Regions from separate parts of the uncultured Martelella sp. genome, predicted to be linked through region 1. Evidence: riboswitches for the same ligand, from Rfam matches in the RefSeq annotation. Region 1 holds a riboswitch; the other holds the start of a gene.
What was found. A riboswitch is a leader RNA that binds a small molecule or an ion and turns the genes downstream of it on or off. The one in region 1 is predicted to bind cobalamin.

Region 1 (7,408 bases):
CGCGCAGGAAAATCCACACGCCGGCTTCCAGAAGGTCATTGGCGATCTCCCGATCGATGGCCTCGTGGGTATCGGTCACGCCGGCTGCCGCATAGGCGGCAACGAATTCGCGGCCGTAGACATGGCCGGAAACCGGGCGACCGCGCTTCAACGATTCGGCGATGATCGCATGCGAGCGTTCGTCGCTCATGGCCACCGGCACGAAGTCCATCTTTTCGCCAAGGGCGACGGCTTCCGGCCATTTGTCGAAGATCTTCGCGATCTTGTCCGGCGTCAGATCGCCGCCGGCCGTTTCCATTTCCGCGCTGGTGGCCGGGACCGTGCTCGGCACCGTCAGGAAGATCGACAGCGGGGCCTGGCGGGCATCTTCCAGCATCGCCTCCACGCCTGCCACATCCATGACATTGCCGATCTCGTGGCTGTCGCAGAAGATCGTCGTGGTGCCGTTCAAAAGCGCCGCCTCGGCATAGGCGCAGGCCGTCACCATGCTTGATTCGATATGAAGATGCGGGTCGACAAGGCCGGGCGCGACAATGCCGCCTTTGGCATCGTAAACGTCTGCCGCCTTGCCGCGATGGGCGCCGGCATGCTTCACTGCGGCGATGCGTCCGCCCGAAATCCACAGTTCCCGGTCATCCAGCATGCGTTCCGAATAGGTTGAAAGCACCCGCGCGCCGGTGATGACGATATCCGGATCGCTGCGGCCGGAAGCGACATCGGCAAGTTGCCGGGTCATGTCGGAAAGAGGAGAAACGGAAAAGCGTGTCAGCTTGCTCATGATGGGCTTTCATACTGGTCAATGTGCGTGCGGATCGGTCTGTTCATGCCGAAGAATCCGCCTGTGCCCGAAGCTAACGGCAGTGTGAAATGCGGTCCAGAGATTTCTTGAAAACGTCGTTTCAAGGCAGTTTTGCTGCGTTCAGCCCGCCGACCGTGCTTGGGCGATTGCTGATTCCAGCATGATCCTGTCGAGAATGCCCGGATAGACCGTCCGGCCGATCACATAGGACGGCGTGCCGTTGAATTGGAAGGCTTCGGCCTGGTGATAATTGCGGTCGAGCAGGTCGGAAATTTTCTTTTCGTTGTCTTTCACCGCCGCGGCAATGGCATCGAAATCAAGGCCCGCGTCGGTCAGCAGCGTTTCGACCCGTTCATGGGTCAGGCGCGCGCCTTTTGCCGTCATCAGCGTATCGAGCGCGGTTTCGTATTCACCAAGGGCGGCAGCGCCCTGAACGGCCTGCGCGGCATAAACGGAAACGTCGCCGAAAATCGGCCAGTCCTTCATCACCAGTTTGACATTGCCATCCCTGGCAACGACATCGCGCACCATCGGATAGTCACGCTTGCAATAGGTGCACTGGAAATCGAAATATTCGACCACGGTGACATCGCCGTCCGGATTGCCGAGGACGGGGGCATTCGGATCGGAAAACACGTTTTCCGGCGAGGGCTCATGGGCATATGCGCCGATCGGAAACAGCGCAAGGCCCGAGCCTGCAAGCATGCCTTTCAAAATGGTGCGGCGGTCCGTCATGCCGGTCTCCTTGATTCTGATCCGGCTTAGTATAGGGGACGGCGCCATCCTGCCACCCATCAATTTTGCGAGAGCGCACCCTCCTCAAACGCGAGTGTGCCGCCGGCCCCAAAAGGGCCGGGGCGTTTTGCAAGGCCGTTCAGCCGCGCAGGGCTTTTGCGGCTTCGACCATATTGACCAGCGCCGGTTTGACCTCGGCCCAGCCGCGGGTCTTCAGGCCGCAATCGGGATTGATCCAGATCTGACGGTCATCGAGCCGCTTGCGGGCGAGCGACAGCAGTTCGGTCATCTCGCCCGTTGCAGGAATGCGGGGCGAGTGGATGTCATAAACACCGGGCCCGATTTCGCTTGGATATTCGAAGGCGGTGAAGACATCGAGCAGTTCCATCTTCGAGCGCGAGGTCTCGATGGAAATCACATCCGTATCCATCGCTGCAATCGCATCGATGATGTCGTTGAACTCCGAATAGCACATATGGGTGTGGATCTGGGTTTCATCCGCAACCCCCGAGGACGAAAGCCTGAAGGCGTCGATGGCCCAGTCGAGATAGGTCTTCCACTCCGATTTGCGCAGCGGCAGGCCCTCGCGCAGGGCGGCTTCGTCAATCTGGATGATGGCAGCGCCTGCCGTTTCCAGATCGACAACCTCATCGCGGATGGCAAGCGCGATCTGGGCGCAGGTCTGCGAACGGGGGATATCGTCGCGCACGAACGACCAGTTGAGGATGGTGACCGGCCCCGTCAGCATGCCCTTGACCGGCTTTTCGGTCTTCGACTGCGCAAACCGCCACCAGTCGACCGTCATCGGCGCGGGCCGGGAGACATCGCCGAAGATCACCGGCGGGCGGACATAGCGCGAGCCGTAGCTCTGCACCCAGCCATGCTTGGTGAAGGCGAAGCCGGAGAGTTTTTCGCCGAAATACTGGACCATGTCATTGCGCTCGAATTCGCCATGAACCAGCACGTCGAGGCCGATGTCTTCCTGAAAGCGGATCGCCTTTTCCGTCTCGGTCTGAAGAAAGCCGTCATAGGCCGCCCGGTCGAGATCGCCGCGATTGAAGGCGGCGCGGGACTTGCGGACCTCGCTGGTCTGCGGGAAGGAACCGATTGTCGTCGTCGGAAACAGCGGCAGTCCAAGCTTCTTGCGCTGAAGGGCAATGCGGTCGGAAAAGCGGCTTTTGCGGCGGCGGTCGTTTTCGCCGACGGCGGCAAGCCGGGCGGCAACCGCATCATTGTGGACGCGCGGCGAACGGCTGCGTGCGGCAAGGGCGTTGCCGGCAGCCGCAAGCGCCTCGTCAATCGCTTCGCCGCCAAGCCCGCGGGCCAGGGCGGAAAGCTCTTCGAGCTTCTGGATCGCGAAGGACAGCCAGCTTTTCAGCTCCGGATCGAGTTCGGTTTCCAGCGCGACATCGATCGGCACATGGAGAAGCGAGCAGGACGGGGCGATTTGAACCTTGTCCGCACCGCGCGCCTCGATCACCGGCCGCAGCTGCTCGAGAAGTGCAGGAAGGTCTGCCCGCCAGATGTTGCGTCCGTCGATGACGCCAAGCGAAAGCACCTGTTCGGGCGCGACCTTTGCGAGAATGCCCTCCAGCGCATCAGGTGCACGTTTGAGATCGAAATGCAGACCGGCAACGGGCAGGTTCAGTGCCGTCTGTGCATTGTCGCCGAGATCGCCGAAATAGCTGGCGAGCATCAGCTTCAGCGCCGGCACGGCCTTGGTGAGGGCGTCATAGGCGTTTTCAAAAGCAGCACGCTCATCGTTCGTCAGGTCGAGCACCAGCGCGGGTTCGTCGATCTGCACCCATTCTGCGCCTGCTTCATGGAGCCTGCTGAGCAGCTCGGTATAGACCGGCAGAAGACGGGACAGCAGCGTGACCGGCTCGAAATCGGATCCCCGCGCCTTGGCGAGCTTCAGGAAGGTGACGGGGCCGAGAATGACCGGACGCGTTTCGATGCCCAGCGCCTTGGCTTCAAGGTAGTGATCGACCGGCTTGGTCGAGGACAGCGCAAAGGTCTGATCTTCCGTCAGTTCGGGCACGAGATAGTGGTAGTTGGTGTCGAACCACTTGGTCATTTCCAGCGCGCGAACGTCGCGCCCGTGTCCGGCATGGCCGCAACCGGCATCGTCTGCGCTCGTCTGTGCGCCGCGCGCCATGGCAAAATAGGTTTCAAGCGAGACGTCACCGCCGGTCCAGCCATATTCCTGCGGAATTGCGCCGACCATGACCGCGGTGTCGAGAACGTGGTCGTAGAGCGAGAAATCATTCGACGGGATCACATCGATCCCTTTTTCCTGTTGCAGGCGCCAGTTCTTGCGGCGCAGATGTTCGGCCGTATCGAGAAGTTCGGCAGTGCCGGATTTGCCGGACCAGCAGGATTCCAGCGCGAATTTCAGTTCACGTCGTGCGCCGATGCGCGGAAAGCCGAGGCTTGCGACGGCAGGTTTCGTATTTGGCATTTCATACCCCAGACAAAGTTGGGGGCATGGGTTGGCGGAAAGCATGAGAAAACACCGCGGGAGCGACCTCCCACGCCGGTTTCGCAGCACCACCGGGACACCCCGCCCGTGGACAGTTACAAGGCTCTGGCAGGTCTCCTGGCTTGCGGGTCGGCGCGCCTTTCCGTCTTCCCGGTTTCCCAGTGACGATGTGGAAAGGCACTCTCCGCTTACAGTTGCGGGGGCAGCTCCGGAATTGCCGCTGACAATGACGTCGCACAGCGCACCGGATTCCCTCTTGGCGCGGGGATGGGCATCAACCCATCACAGCGAACCAGAGCGGATGCAGTGTTATCCGGCCGGTACCGATTGTCAATTGATATAAAGATATATTTATATAATTAATTCGTTATGTCATTACGGGTGTCTTTCGGGACTTTGGTCTATGTGGTCGGTCGCCGAATGCGCAAAACTCTGGCGAAAAGTTCGCGCATATTGCCGGTTAGGCGTTTCGCACGATGCCTGAAAAAGGCTAAAAGGCGAGCGGGAAGACGGTCGGTTTGTGCGCAATTCTCAGCGTGGGGCGACCGAGAGCAACAGGGAAGACGGAACATCATGGCAAATGTCGCAGAAACGATCATTCTCAACGACGGCTGGACGGCGACGTGCGACGACGCAGACATCGCAGTCGAACTGAACGTTCCGGGCGATGTTCATTCCGCCCTGCTTGCCGCAGGCAAGATCGAAGATCCCTACTGGCGCGACAATGAAACCCTGACCGACTGGGTGCACCGTTCGCTCTGGACCGCAAAACGGTCGTTCAATCTGGAAAGTATGGACAACGGGCACTTCACGCTGCGTTTCGAAAGCGTCGATTGCCTTGCCGAAGTGCGCGTCAACGGCAAACCGGTCGGGCACTGCGAGAGCCAGTTCCTGCGCTATGACTTCGACGTCACCGGTTTTTTGCGCGAAGGCGAAAACCTCATCGAAGTGACATTCCTGTCCAATTCCCTGGAAGCGGCAAAAAGGGCGGAAAACTCCGATTTCCCGATGCCGTTTTCGACCAACAGCCGCATCGGTCACCTGAATTTCCTGCGCAAGACGCAGTGCCATGGCGGCTGGGACTGGGGGATCGCGCTGTGCCCGCTCGGTTTTTACGGCGATATCGCGCTTGTGCGCACCGGATCGGTCCGCCTCGATGATGTTGCCATCCGTCAGCGTCACGAAGATGGCGCGGTTGAACTGGATGTGACACTCCACGCCTTTGCCTTCGCGCCGGCGGTTGAAGATGCCATTGTGGAAATCGATGGCCACCGGGCAACTGCAACGCTGCATGCCTTTCCCGGTGAAAACCGTGTGACCGTGACGGCCCGGGTGGAAAACCCGCGCCTGTGGTGGCCGGCCGGTCATGGCGAGCAGGCATTCTATGACCTGTCCGTTTCGCTTGGCGGCCAGACACGGGATTTCCGCATCGGCTTGCGTGATGTCGCGTTGCTGACCGACGAGGACGAGATCGGCAACCGCTTTGCGTTCAAGGTCAACGGCCGCGAGATCTTCATGAAGGGCGCCAACTGGATCCCCGGCGACGCGCTACCCGAACGCGCCACGCCTGAACAGGTGCGCGACCTTCTGCAGTCGGCAGTCGACGCCAATATGAACATGATCCGCATCTGGGGCGGCGGGCAGTATGAGGCCGACTGGTTCTATGAACTGTGCGACGAACTCGGCCTGATGATCTGGCACGATTTCATGTTCGCCTGCAATCTCTACCCCGCTCATGAGCGGCACTGGCTCGATCTGGTGCGCAACGAGGCGCGCCAGCAATTGCGCAGGCTTTCGCGTTTTGCGGCAATGGCACTGTGGTGCGGCGACAACGAACTGGTCGGCGCCCTGACCTGGTACAAGGAGAGCCTTGAGAACCGCGACCGTTACCTGGCGATCTACGATCGGTTGAACCATGCGCTGGAAGAGGCGGTGGAGGATGAGGATATCGGCCTGCCGTTCCGTCCCTCATCGCCCTCCGTCGGTCGTCTCGATTTCGGCGATGGCTGGCATGTGGACACGTCCGGCGACATGCATTTCTGGGATGTCTGGCACTCGGCGAAGGATTTCGAGCACTACCGCACCGTCAGGCCGCGCTTCTGCTCGGAATTCGGGTTCCAGTCCTTCCCGTCCATGCGGGTGATCAGGAGCTTTACCGATGAGGAAGACCGCAATGTCTCCTCTGCCGTTCTGGATGTGCATCAGCGCAATGAGGGCGGCAACAGCCGGATTGTCGAGACCATCGCCCGCTATTTCCGCTTCCCCGACAGTTTCGAGGATATGGTTTATCTCAGCCAGCTCGGGCAGGGGCTGGCCATGAAGACGGCGATCGAATTCTGGCGGGCCAACAGGCCGCGCACCATGGGCACGCTGTTCTGGCAGTTGAACGACACCTGGCCGGTGGCAAGCTGGTCGAGCCTTGAATATGGCGGCGGCTGGAAGACCACGCAGTATCTCGCCCGCCGGTTTTTCGCCGACCTGATGGTGACCGCCCAGCCGGACCCCGATACCGGCGCGATCATGCTGCTGGCCGTTTCCGACAGGACCGAGGATACGCCGGTCACGGTCCGGCTGCGCAGCGTCGATGCGACATCCGGCAAGGTCGCCGAGATCGGCGATTATCCGGTGACGGCGAAGGCTGCCGGTGTTGTCGAAGTGGCGCGCATCCGGCCGGAAACCCTGGAAGAAAGCGCCTTTCTGATCTTCGACTGGCGCGATCAATCCGGCAATGTGCTCGGCGAAAACGAATATCTGCCGAAACGGCCGAAGGCCTATCGCTTTGCCCCGCCTCAAATCGAGACGGCGGCGGAGACAGCCGATAATGGCGAACGTCGCGTCACGCTGACGAGCGATCGTCCCGCGCTCTACGTGACCTATGGCCACGGCGATGACGACATCTATTCCGACAACTGCTTCACGCTTTTGCCCGGTGAGCCGAAGGTGATCACCGTCACACGCAAGCGGCGCTCGCACCTGCCGGATGACGGCACACCGATTGTCAGCTATCTTCGGGGTTAGAGCGTTTCAGTCTGAAACGCTCCAAGGCGGGAAACAGCATATTTTGGCCGTGAACAGGGCGCAGGAATAGCCTCAAACGAAGGCTTGCTCTTGCGGGCTGTTTGCCCTATTCCTCACGCGCTGAGGCCGATCAGGGATAAAAAACACCATCCCTGCGCAAAACGGAGGCCACGAAGTCTATATGGAAATGCGGATCCCCATGCAGCTACCCAAGCCATTGTCCGGTTGGCTCGATGCGCTGGCGGCGCGGTTCCTTCCCAGAGCCAATCGCAGCCTGCTGTTTCGCCTTCTGTCTGAAAACCTGCGCGATCAGGCGCCCTGGTATGCGCTGGCCACGGTTGCGATGTTGATCGTGGCGGGCATGACCTCGCTCA
Region 2 (7,408 bases), 780 kb from region 1:
CAAAGACGCCAGAAAAAGCAGGCTCACGAGCACGCCAAGACCGGCGAGAAGCAGGTAATAGCGACGCTGTTCACTCATGTCCGTTGCCCTTGGCCACGCCATTTCTGAGGCGGGCGATTGCGTCAAGATTGAACGGCCCGCCGCAGATCGTCAGACGGCTGGGAAGATCAATGAGTTCTGCCTTTTCAGCCGCTGCGCGAAAGGCGGGATGGGCAAACGGCGCCTCGGCCAGGGCGGGTGCATCATAGCCGCTGTCGCCGCCGATGATAACCTCGGGCGCCGCCATGATCAGGCGTTCGAGCGGCAGGCGGCCAAGACCATCGATGCCGGCGGAAATACCGATATTGTCGAGCCCCGCATCGGCAACGATATCGCCGGCAAGCGTGCCCTCGCCCGAGGTGTAGCCATTGGCATAATAAAGCGCTGCGGTCTTGTCGCTTGCCGGCTGTTCCAGCAGGGCTGCGCGGATTTCATCCATGTCCGCGACAATCCGTTCGGCCGCCGCCTCGCGCCCCAGAAGATGGCCCATGCGCAGAAGATTTTCGCGCACATCCTCAAGCGAGGCCTCCGGCGCGAATTCGGCAACGGGGACACCGAGCCGTTTCAGGAGATTGACCGTCTCGCGGGTGGTATAGCTGCCGGCCAGCACCAGATCCGGTTTCAGAAGGAACACTTCCTCCGCCTGCCCGTGATTGAGCGGATAGGCCGCGGCCTCTTCCGCCATGGCGGAGACGGCCGGATCGACCGCAAGGGCCGATATGGAAATGAGCTGCCCCTCGCCCGCAAGCGCCATCGCCATCTGATCGGTGCACAGATTGATCGAGACCACACGGGCCGGTGCGTCTCCTTCATCGAGCGCAAGAGCCGAAGGAACGGCAGAAAACAGGCAAAGGAGGCCGGCGCAGGCGGTTTTGACAGACAGCATTGTTCGAGCCGACCGCGCCGACCGCATCATCTAGAACGTCCTTTGATAGGAAAGCGTCACCGTGGTGCCGGGCGCATTATAGCCGTAGGCGGTCTCATAGTCTTCATCGAACAGGTTCTCGACTGCGAACTTGACGCGGGCGGCCTGATCGATGTCGTAGAGCGCCGAGACATTGACCAGCGTGTAATCGCCAAGCTGGGGATTATAGCTTGCCGTATTGGTCCAGCGGCTGCCGACATATTCGATATCGGCATTGAGATTGAGCGCCTCGGTTGCCTGCCAGCTTGCGGCTGCCGTCAGCTTCAGACGGTTCTGATTGGCGATATACTGGTCGTCAGTCTCATCCTTCGGCAGGCGATATTCGAAGCCGAAATCAAGACCGAGCCGGTCATCCATGAGCGCCTGCGACCAGACCGCCCGCACGCCGGAAATCTTCGCCTTGTCGATATTCGTATAGGTCGAAAAGTCGCTGGTGTAGTCAATCATGTCGTCAATGAAGGTCTGATACCAGACGAGATCAACACTGCTTGTATCCGACGCCGCCCAATTGAGGCCAACCTCATAGGATTTGGACCGTTCCGGATCGAGATCGGGATTGCCGACATAAGAACCGAAATATCCTGGATAATAAAGCTGATTGAAATCCGGCGCGCGGAAACCGGTGGCAAAGGATGCCCGCGCAGTCAGACCCTCGATAAGCTCGTAGCCGACACCGACATTATAGGTCAAAGCGCCGCCGAAATCCTCGTTGGCGTCGTAACGCAACCCGGCATTAAGATCGAGCGCCTCCCATTCCAGCGAATACTGCGTATAGACCGCGCCAATGGCGCGGCTGGATTTTGAATAGTCCGTCGAGGAACTGACATGCTCCTCGTAAGCCTCCCCGCCGAAGGTCAGGCTGCTGAACAGGTCGCCTGTCACGAATTCCTTGGTCGTGCTGGCATTCAAGCCATACCGCGTCGTATCGAAATCGCTGTTATAGGTAGCGTCGCCCTTGAGAAAGGTCTTGTTGTAATCGAGAGCGGAATAAATCTCGAAGACGGAGGACCAGTCCTCGCCGTGGTCGATCTCGGCGCCGACCTTGAAGCCGGCATTGGTCTGCAGGGACTGGTTCGCGCCGGGGCCCCAGCTGGAAGCGCCATCGAAATGTGGGTTGGAACGGGCGTAGAACCCATCTGTGTAGAGTCGGCCCCAGAGAAAGTCCTTCGACAGCGCATAATTGAACGAACCCTGCAGGAACCCATCGTCATCAGGCTCGATCAGGCCGCTTGCGGGCGTGGTGAAGTTATACCCTTCGGTCCCGAGAATACCGAGACCGACATTGAAATCGACCCCGTCCGCAGTACTGCCGCGCACAGTGCCATTGGCAAAACCGCCCCACGGCCATGTCACGCCCGTCTCAACGGTCGTACAGACATTTTTTCCGTTTTCACAGAATGAACCATCTCTGGTGATGATGTTGATGACACCGCCGATCGCATCCGCGCCCCATTGCGCCGAATGTGCACCTTCAACGACCTCGATCCGGTTGACCGCGCTCAGAGGAATATTGGAAAGGTAGGCCGTGCCGGTGGTTGCCGATGCGACGCGCATACCATCCACCAAAACCAGTGTCTGGTTGGCACGAGCAGAGCGCAGCGTCACCGAGGCCTGCGCGCCCTGCCCGCCATTGGTGGTGATGTTGACGCCCGGATATTTCCGCAGAAGCGACGGCAGGTCGGGCGCTGCGGATTTTGCAATATCTTCCTCATCGATCACCGTCACGGTGGAGGTTGATTGCGTGATCGTCGAAGGCCGGCGCAAAGGCGTGGTCACATAGACCGGTTCAAGCTCGGTCACGACATCGTCGAAAGGCGCGGCGTCCTGCGCCAGCACCTGCTGTGCCGGTACCAAGGCCAAAAGCGCGGCGGAGGCCGCAAGCAGAGATTTGTTCATTCCATGTCCCCAAGGCGGCCGGCATGACGCCGGCCGAAAAAGCCCGTCGGGGACAACAGCTTTTGACGCGGAAACACCCGGTCGCGATCCTGTCCCGTCGGCGGCAACATCGTTTCGAAATGTCACCGCGACGGCAGACCGCGCCAAAACAAGAACCCCGTGTTCCGGCAAGGGTGACGGGATCGGGCAGGTCTCCTGGCTTCCGCGTCATCGCCATTGTTTCCGTCTTCCCGGATCAATCCAGTGACGTCATGGAAACGGCTCTGCGGCTACAGTTGCGGGGGCAGCCACGGCCTGGGGCAAGCGCCCTGTCCCGTGTTCCCTTTTCATCCGTTCTTGCGAACGGAACCTGATCCGCGCGCAATCTATGCGGCGCGCATCCGCGGTGTCAACGCAGCCAACCCCGTGATTTGTACGAACAAATCCGGGTATTGCTTTTCGGCCACAGGTCGGGGTTTCACACCAGCACAGGCTGGTCGAACATGTCTTCCGAGCCGAAGAATTTCAGATAGCGTTCGACTTCCTTCGGGTCGCCGGTCGCCTTTTGCGGATTGTCGGAAAGCTTGACGGCCGGGCGGCCATTGGCGTCCGTCACCTTGCAGACGACGGAGATCGGCTTCAGCCCGCCGACGCGGTGCGGCGCGCAGCCGATGAAGTCATTGGTGAGGTTGGTGCCCCAGCCGAAGCTCATGCGCACGCGGCCCTGAAAATGCTTGTAGGCCTCGATGATCGCATCCACGTCCAGCCCGTCGGAAAAGATCAGGATTTTCTCGCGCGGATCGCGGCCCATCTTCTTCCACCAGTCGATGATCTTCTCGCCGCCTTCGATCGGCGGGGCGCTGTCGGGGCGAAAGCCGGTCCAGTCGGCAACCCATTCGGGCGCATTGCGCAAAAACGCCGTGGTGCCATAGGCATCGGGCAGCGCAATCAGCAGGTTGCCGCCGTAAAGCTTGTTCCAGTCCTGCATCACCTTGTAGGGCGCTGCGGCCAGTTGCTCGTCGGTTTCGGCAAGGGCGGCTGCGACCATCGGCAGCTCATGGGCATTGGTGCCGACGGCTTCCAGATCGGTATCCATGGCCAGAAGCACATTTGAGGTGCCGGTAAAGGCCGGGCCAATGCCCTCCTTCAACGCTTCCACGCACCAGCGCTGCCACAGGAAGGAATGGCGCCGCCGTGTGCCGAAATCGGAGATTTTCAGGCCATCGAGAGCTGCCAGCCGCTCGACCTTGGCCCACATCTTGGCCTTGGCGCGGGCATAGGTGACATCGACGGTGAACAGCCCGAGGTCCTTCAGGGCCGAACGGGAGCGCAGCTCGTTGATGATGCAAAGCGCTGGAATCTCCCACATCGTGGTTTCCATCCAGCGGCCGTGAAAATCGAGCTGATACTGGCCATCGCGTTTGGTGAGTTCATATTCCGGCAGGCGGAAATTGGCGAGCCAGGTCAGAAATTCCGGCTCGAAGATCTGAGAGCGGCCGTAAAACGAGTTACCGGCAAGCCAGATCATTTCCTTCTTGGTCAACCTGATCTCGCGCGCATGGTCGAGCTGGTCGCGCAACTCGCCCTCGTCGATCTCGTCGGCCAGACGCACCGAGGTCGTGCGATTGATCACCGAGAATGTCGCATTGACGTCCGGATAGAGTTTCCAGATCATCTGCAGCATCAGGAGTTTGTAGAAATCCGTATCCAGCAGACTGCGGATAATCGGGTCGAGCTTCCAGCTATGGTCGTAGACCCGTGTTGCGATATCGGTCTTCGGCATCGCCGTTCGCTCCTCGGCTTTTCAGGCGCCGTTGCGGCGGAAAAATAGCGCGAAGGGCCGCCATGCCGCCCTTCCGGGCCCATGACTTAGCTGCAAAGACGGCACAAAGTCCAGAGCGGACACGTCGTTTTGCTCGATGTGAGCTTTACTGAGCCGGTGCAGCCGCGTTCGCGTCCTCGTTGACTGTCTCGCCCGCCGGATCGCCGCCCTGCGGGGCAAACAGTTCCACCGCGCCCCAGGCCACGAAGGCCAGAACAAGGCCCACCGCCAGAATGATCAGCACCGGACGGCCGCGCTCGGAATGCCGCGCCTCCGTCGGGGTCACGTCAACCTCGGCATCCTCGGGGCGGTGGCCTGTCGTCTTCTTTTCAACCATGTCGTCCTCCCGGATCGTCCTAGCTCGCGCCGGGCGCGCCGAACAGCCACGAAGCACCGCCCCAGATCAGCACCACGGCAACCATGATGGCGATGATGATCATGATCACGGTCTGCCCGCGGTTGAGATGCCGTTTTTCGGTCGGCGGGATGCGGGTGTCGTCCTCATTCTTCTGCGGATAGTCATCCTCGCCCGGATATCTGACGGGCCGGCCTTCCTTCGGATCGAAATGCGTCGTCATATCGTCCTCCTTCGCCTCCGCGCGGGGCGGAGGCGTTTCCAAAGGGATAAAACGGCAAGGCGCGGGTCTTTGTTCCCGGCAGATCAGTATCCCGCGGTCCGGTCGACCACATGCTGAAGCGGTTCGCCCGCCTCGAAACGGGCGATCTGCCGGGCGACATGGGCAAAAAGCGCCCGGACATCGGTATCAGAGGCAATATGCGGGGTCACCAGCGCACGCTCATGCGACCAGAGCGGGCTTGCCGGCGGCAACGGCTCGCTGGCGAACACGTCCAGCGACACACCGCCGAGAACACCGCTATCCAGCGCGGTAACGATATCGGCCTCGACCTGTGAACCGCCACGCCCGGCATTGATGAACACCGGCGCGCCAAGCGGGCCGGACCGGCTGAGTTTTTCAAACAGCGCGCGATTGAAAATGCCGGTGGTTCCCGCTGTCAGCGGCAGAAGACCAACGAGAATATCCGTCCTGGCCAGAAACGCATCGAGGCCCTCGGCATCGAAACAGTCCACGCCCTCGATTTGCTTTTTGCTGCGCGACCAGCCGATGACATCAAAGCCCATGACCTTCAGCTTGCGGGCGGCATCCTGCCCCAGTTCGCCAAGCCCCATGATCCCGACCGTGAAGTCTCCCGCTTCGGCGGGCGGCAATTGCTGCCAGTGTGTTTCGGTCTGCTGGCGGGCATAATCGGGCATGCGGCGGGCATGATACAGGCATTGCAGCACCACATATTCGCTCATGCGCCGGGTCAGCGACGGATCGACGAAACGCACCAGCGGCACATCCGGCAAGCCTTCCAGTTCGAGCACGCGGTCGACCCCTGCCCCGCCGGAAAAGAGAATATCGAGATTGCGGGCGCGTTCGAACAGATCGTCATCCGGGTTCCACAGCACGGCATAGCGGCAGTCGGAAAGATCACGGCCCGCATTGTTTCCGTCAGCCAGATCAACCACCGGCCGGTCATGGAAATGCTGCCCAAGGGCCTGCACGATGGCGGCGCGGCCGGAGAATTTGAGGTCGATCAGGATGGGAGCTTTGGGCATGCGCGATATCTTCTTTGTCTTTTCAACGGACCGGGGAGAACGGCCAGATACTCACCCCGCTTCCACCGGCTCGATATCGAAAGCGGCGGCGAGCAGTGCTTTTGTATAGTCGGCCTGCGGGTTTTCGAAAACGTCTGCCGCCGGGCCGCGCTCGACCACCTCGCCGAAGCGCATGACGATGATTTCGTTGGCGAGCGCGCGGACCACCCTCAGGTCGTGCGAAATGAACAGATAGGCGAGATTGTGCTTCTTCTGAAGATCGGCGAGCAGATCGACCACCTGCGCCTGCACGCTCATGTCGAGCGCCGAGGTCGGCTCATCCAGCATGACGAAACGGGGTTTGAGCACCATGGCGCGGGCGATCGCGATCCTCTGGCGCTGACCGCCGGAAAATTCGTGCGGATAGCGCCAGCGGGTGGCGGCATCGAGGCCGACCTCCTCCAGCGTCGCGGCAACGCGGGCATCACGCTCCTTCGGCGACAGACCGCGCTCATGAATTTTCAGGCCCTCGGCAACGATCTCGCCCACCGACATGCGCGGGCTCAGCGAGCCATAGGGGTCCTGAAACACGATCTGCATCGCCTCGCGCAGCGGTTTCATCGCCTGATAGGAATAGGCGTTGATATCCTTGCCGACAAAGGCGATCCGGCCTTCCGATCCGATCATCCGCGTCAGCGCCAGCCCCAGCGTGGTCTTGCCGGAGCCCGATTCGCCGACGACGCCGAGGGTTTCCCCGGCGCGCAATTTGAGCGAAATGCCGTTGACCGCCTTCACATGGTCGACCGTCTTGCGCAGCAGGCCGGCCTTGACCGGAAACCAGACCTTGAGGTTATCGGCCTCGACGATCACTTCGCGCGTCGGATCATGCGCCGGCGGCTCGCCCTTCGGTTCGGCGGCCAGCAGGTGCCGGGTATAGGCATGCTGCGGATTGTCGAAAATCTCCGCCACGGGGCCATGTTCGGCAATCTTTCCCTCCGTCATCACGCAAACCCGGTCGGCGAATTTGCGCACGATGCCGAGATCGTGGGTGATGAACAGCATCGACATGCCGTGATCGCGCTGAAGGCTTTTCAGAAGTTTCAGGATCTGCGCCTGCACGGTCACGTCGAGCGCGGTTGTCGGCTCG

Region 2: it holds a riboswitch for cobalamin, as region 1 does, so the genes downstream of both, ACHZCU_RS06745 (TonB-dependent receptor domain-containing protein) here and metE (5-methyltetrahydropteroyltriglutamate--homocysteine S-methyltransferase) in region 1, are expected to answer to the same signal.

What each region holds. Positions count from the first base shown of each region.
Region 1 covers NZ_CAXXFM010000001.1:2,196,379-2,203,786, forward strand. Annotated here, with positions in the region: gene ACHZCU_RS10300 (adenine deaminase C-terminal domain-containing protein) at 1-778, opposite strand, end outside; gene ACHZCU_RS10305 (DsbA family protein) at 920-1,534, opposite strand; gene metE (5-methyltetrahydropteroyltriglutamate--homocysteine S-methyltransferase) at 1,674-3,995, opposite strand; cobalamin riboswitch at 4,106-4,328, opposite strand; gene ACHZCU_RS10315 (glycoside hydrolase family 2 protein) at 4,590-7,034, shown strand; gene ACHZCU_RS10320 (ABC transporter ATP-binding protein) at 7,234-7,408, shown strand, end outside.
Region 2 covers NZ_CAXXFM010000001.1:1,413,803-1,421,210, forward strand. Annotated here, with positions in the region: gene ACHZCU_RS06735 (iron ABC transporter permease) at 1-78, opposite strand, end outside; gene ACHZCU_RS06740 (ABC transporter substrate-binding protein) at 71-925, opposite strand; gene ACHZCU_RS06745 (TonB-dependent receptor domain-containing protein) at 956-2,860, opposite strand; cobalamin riboswitch at 3,028-3,228, opposite strand; gene pncB (nicotinate phosphoribosyltransferase) at 3,318-4,622, opposite strand; gene ACHZCU_RS06755 (hypothetical protein) at 4,768-4,998, opposite strand; gene ACHZCU_RS06760 (hypothetical protein) at 5,018-5,239, opposite strand; gene ACHZCU_RS06765 (glyoxylate/hydroxypyruvate reductase A) at 5,323-6,282, opposite strand; gene ACHZCU_RS06770 (ABC transporter ATP-binding protein) at 6,334-7,408, opposite strand, start outside.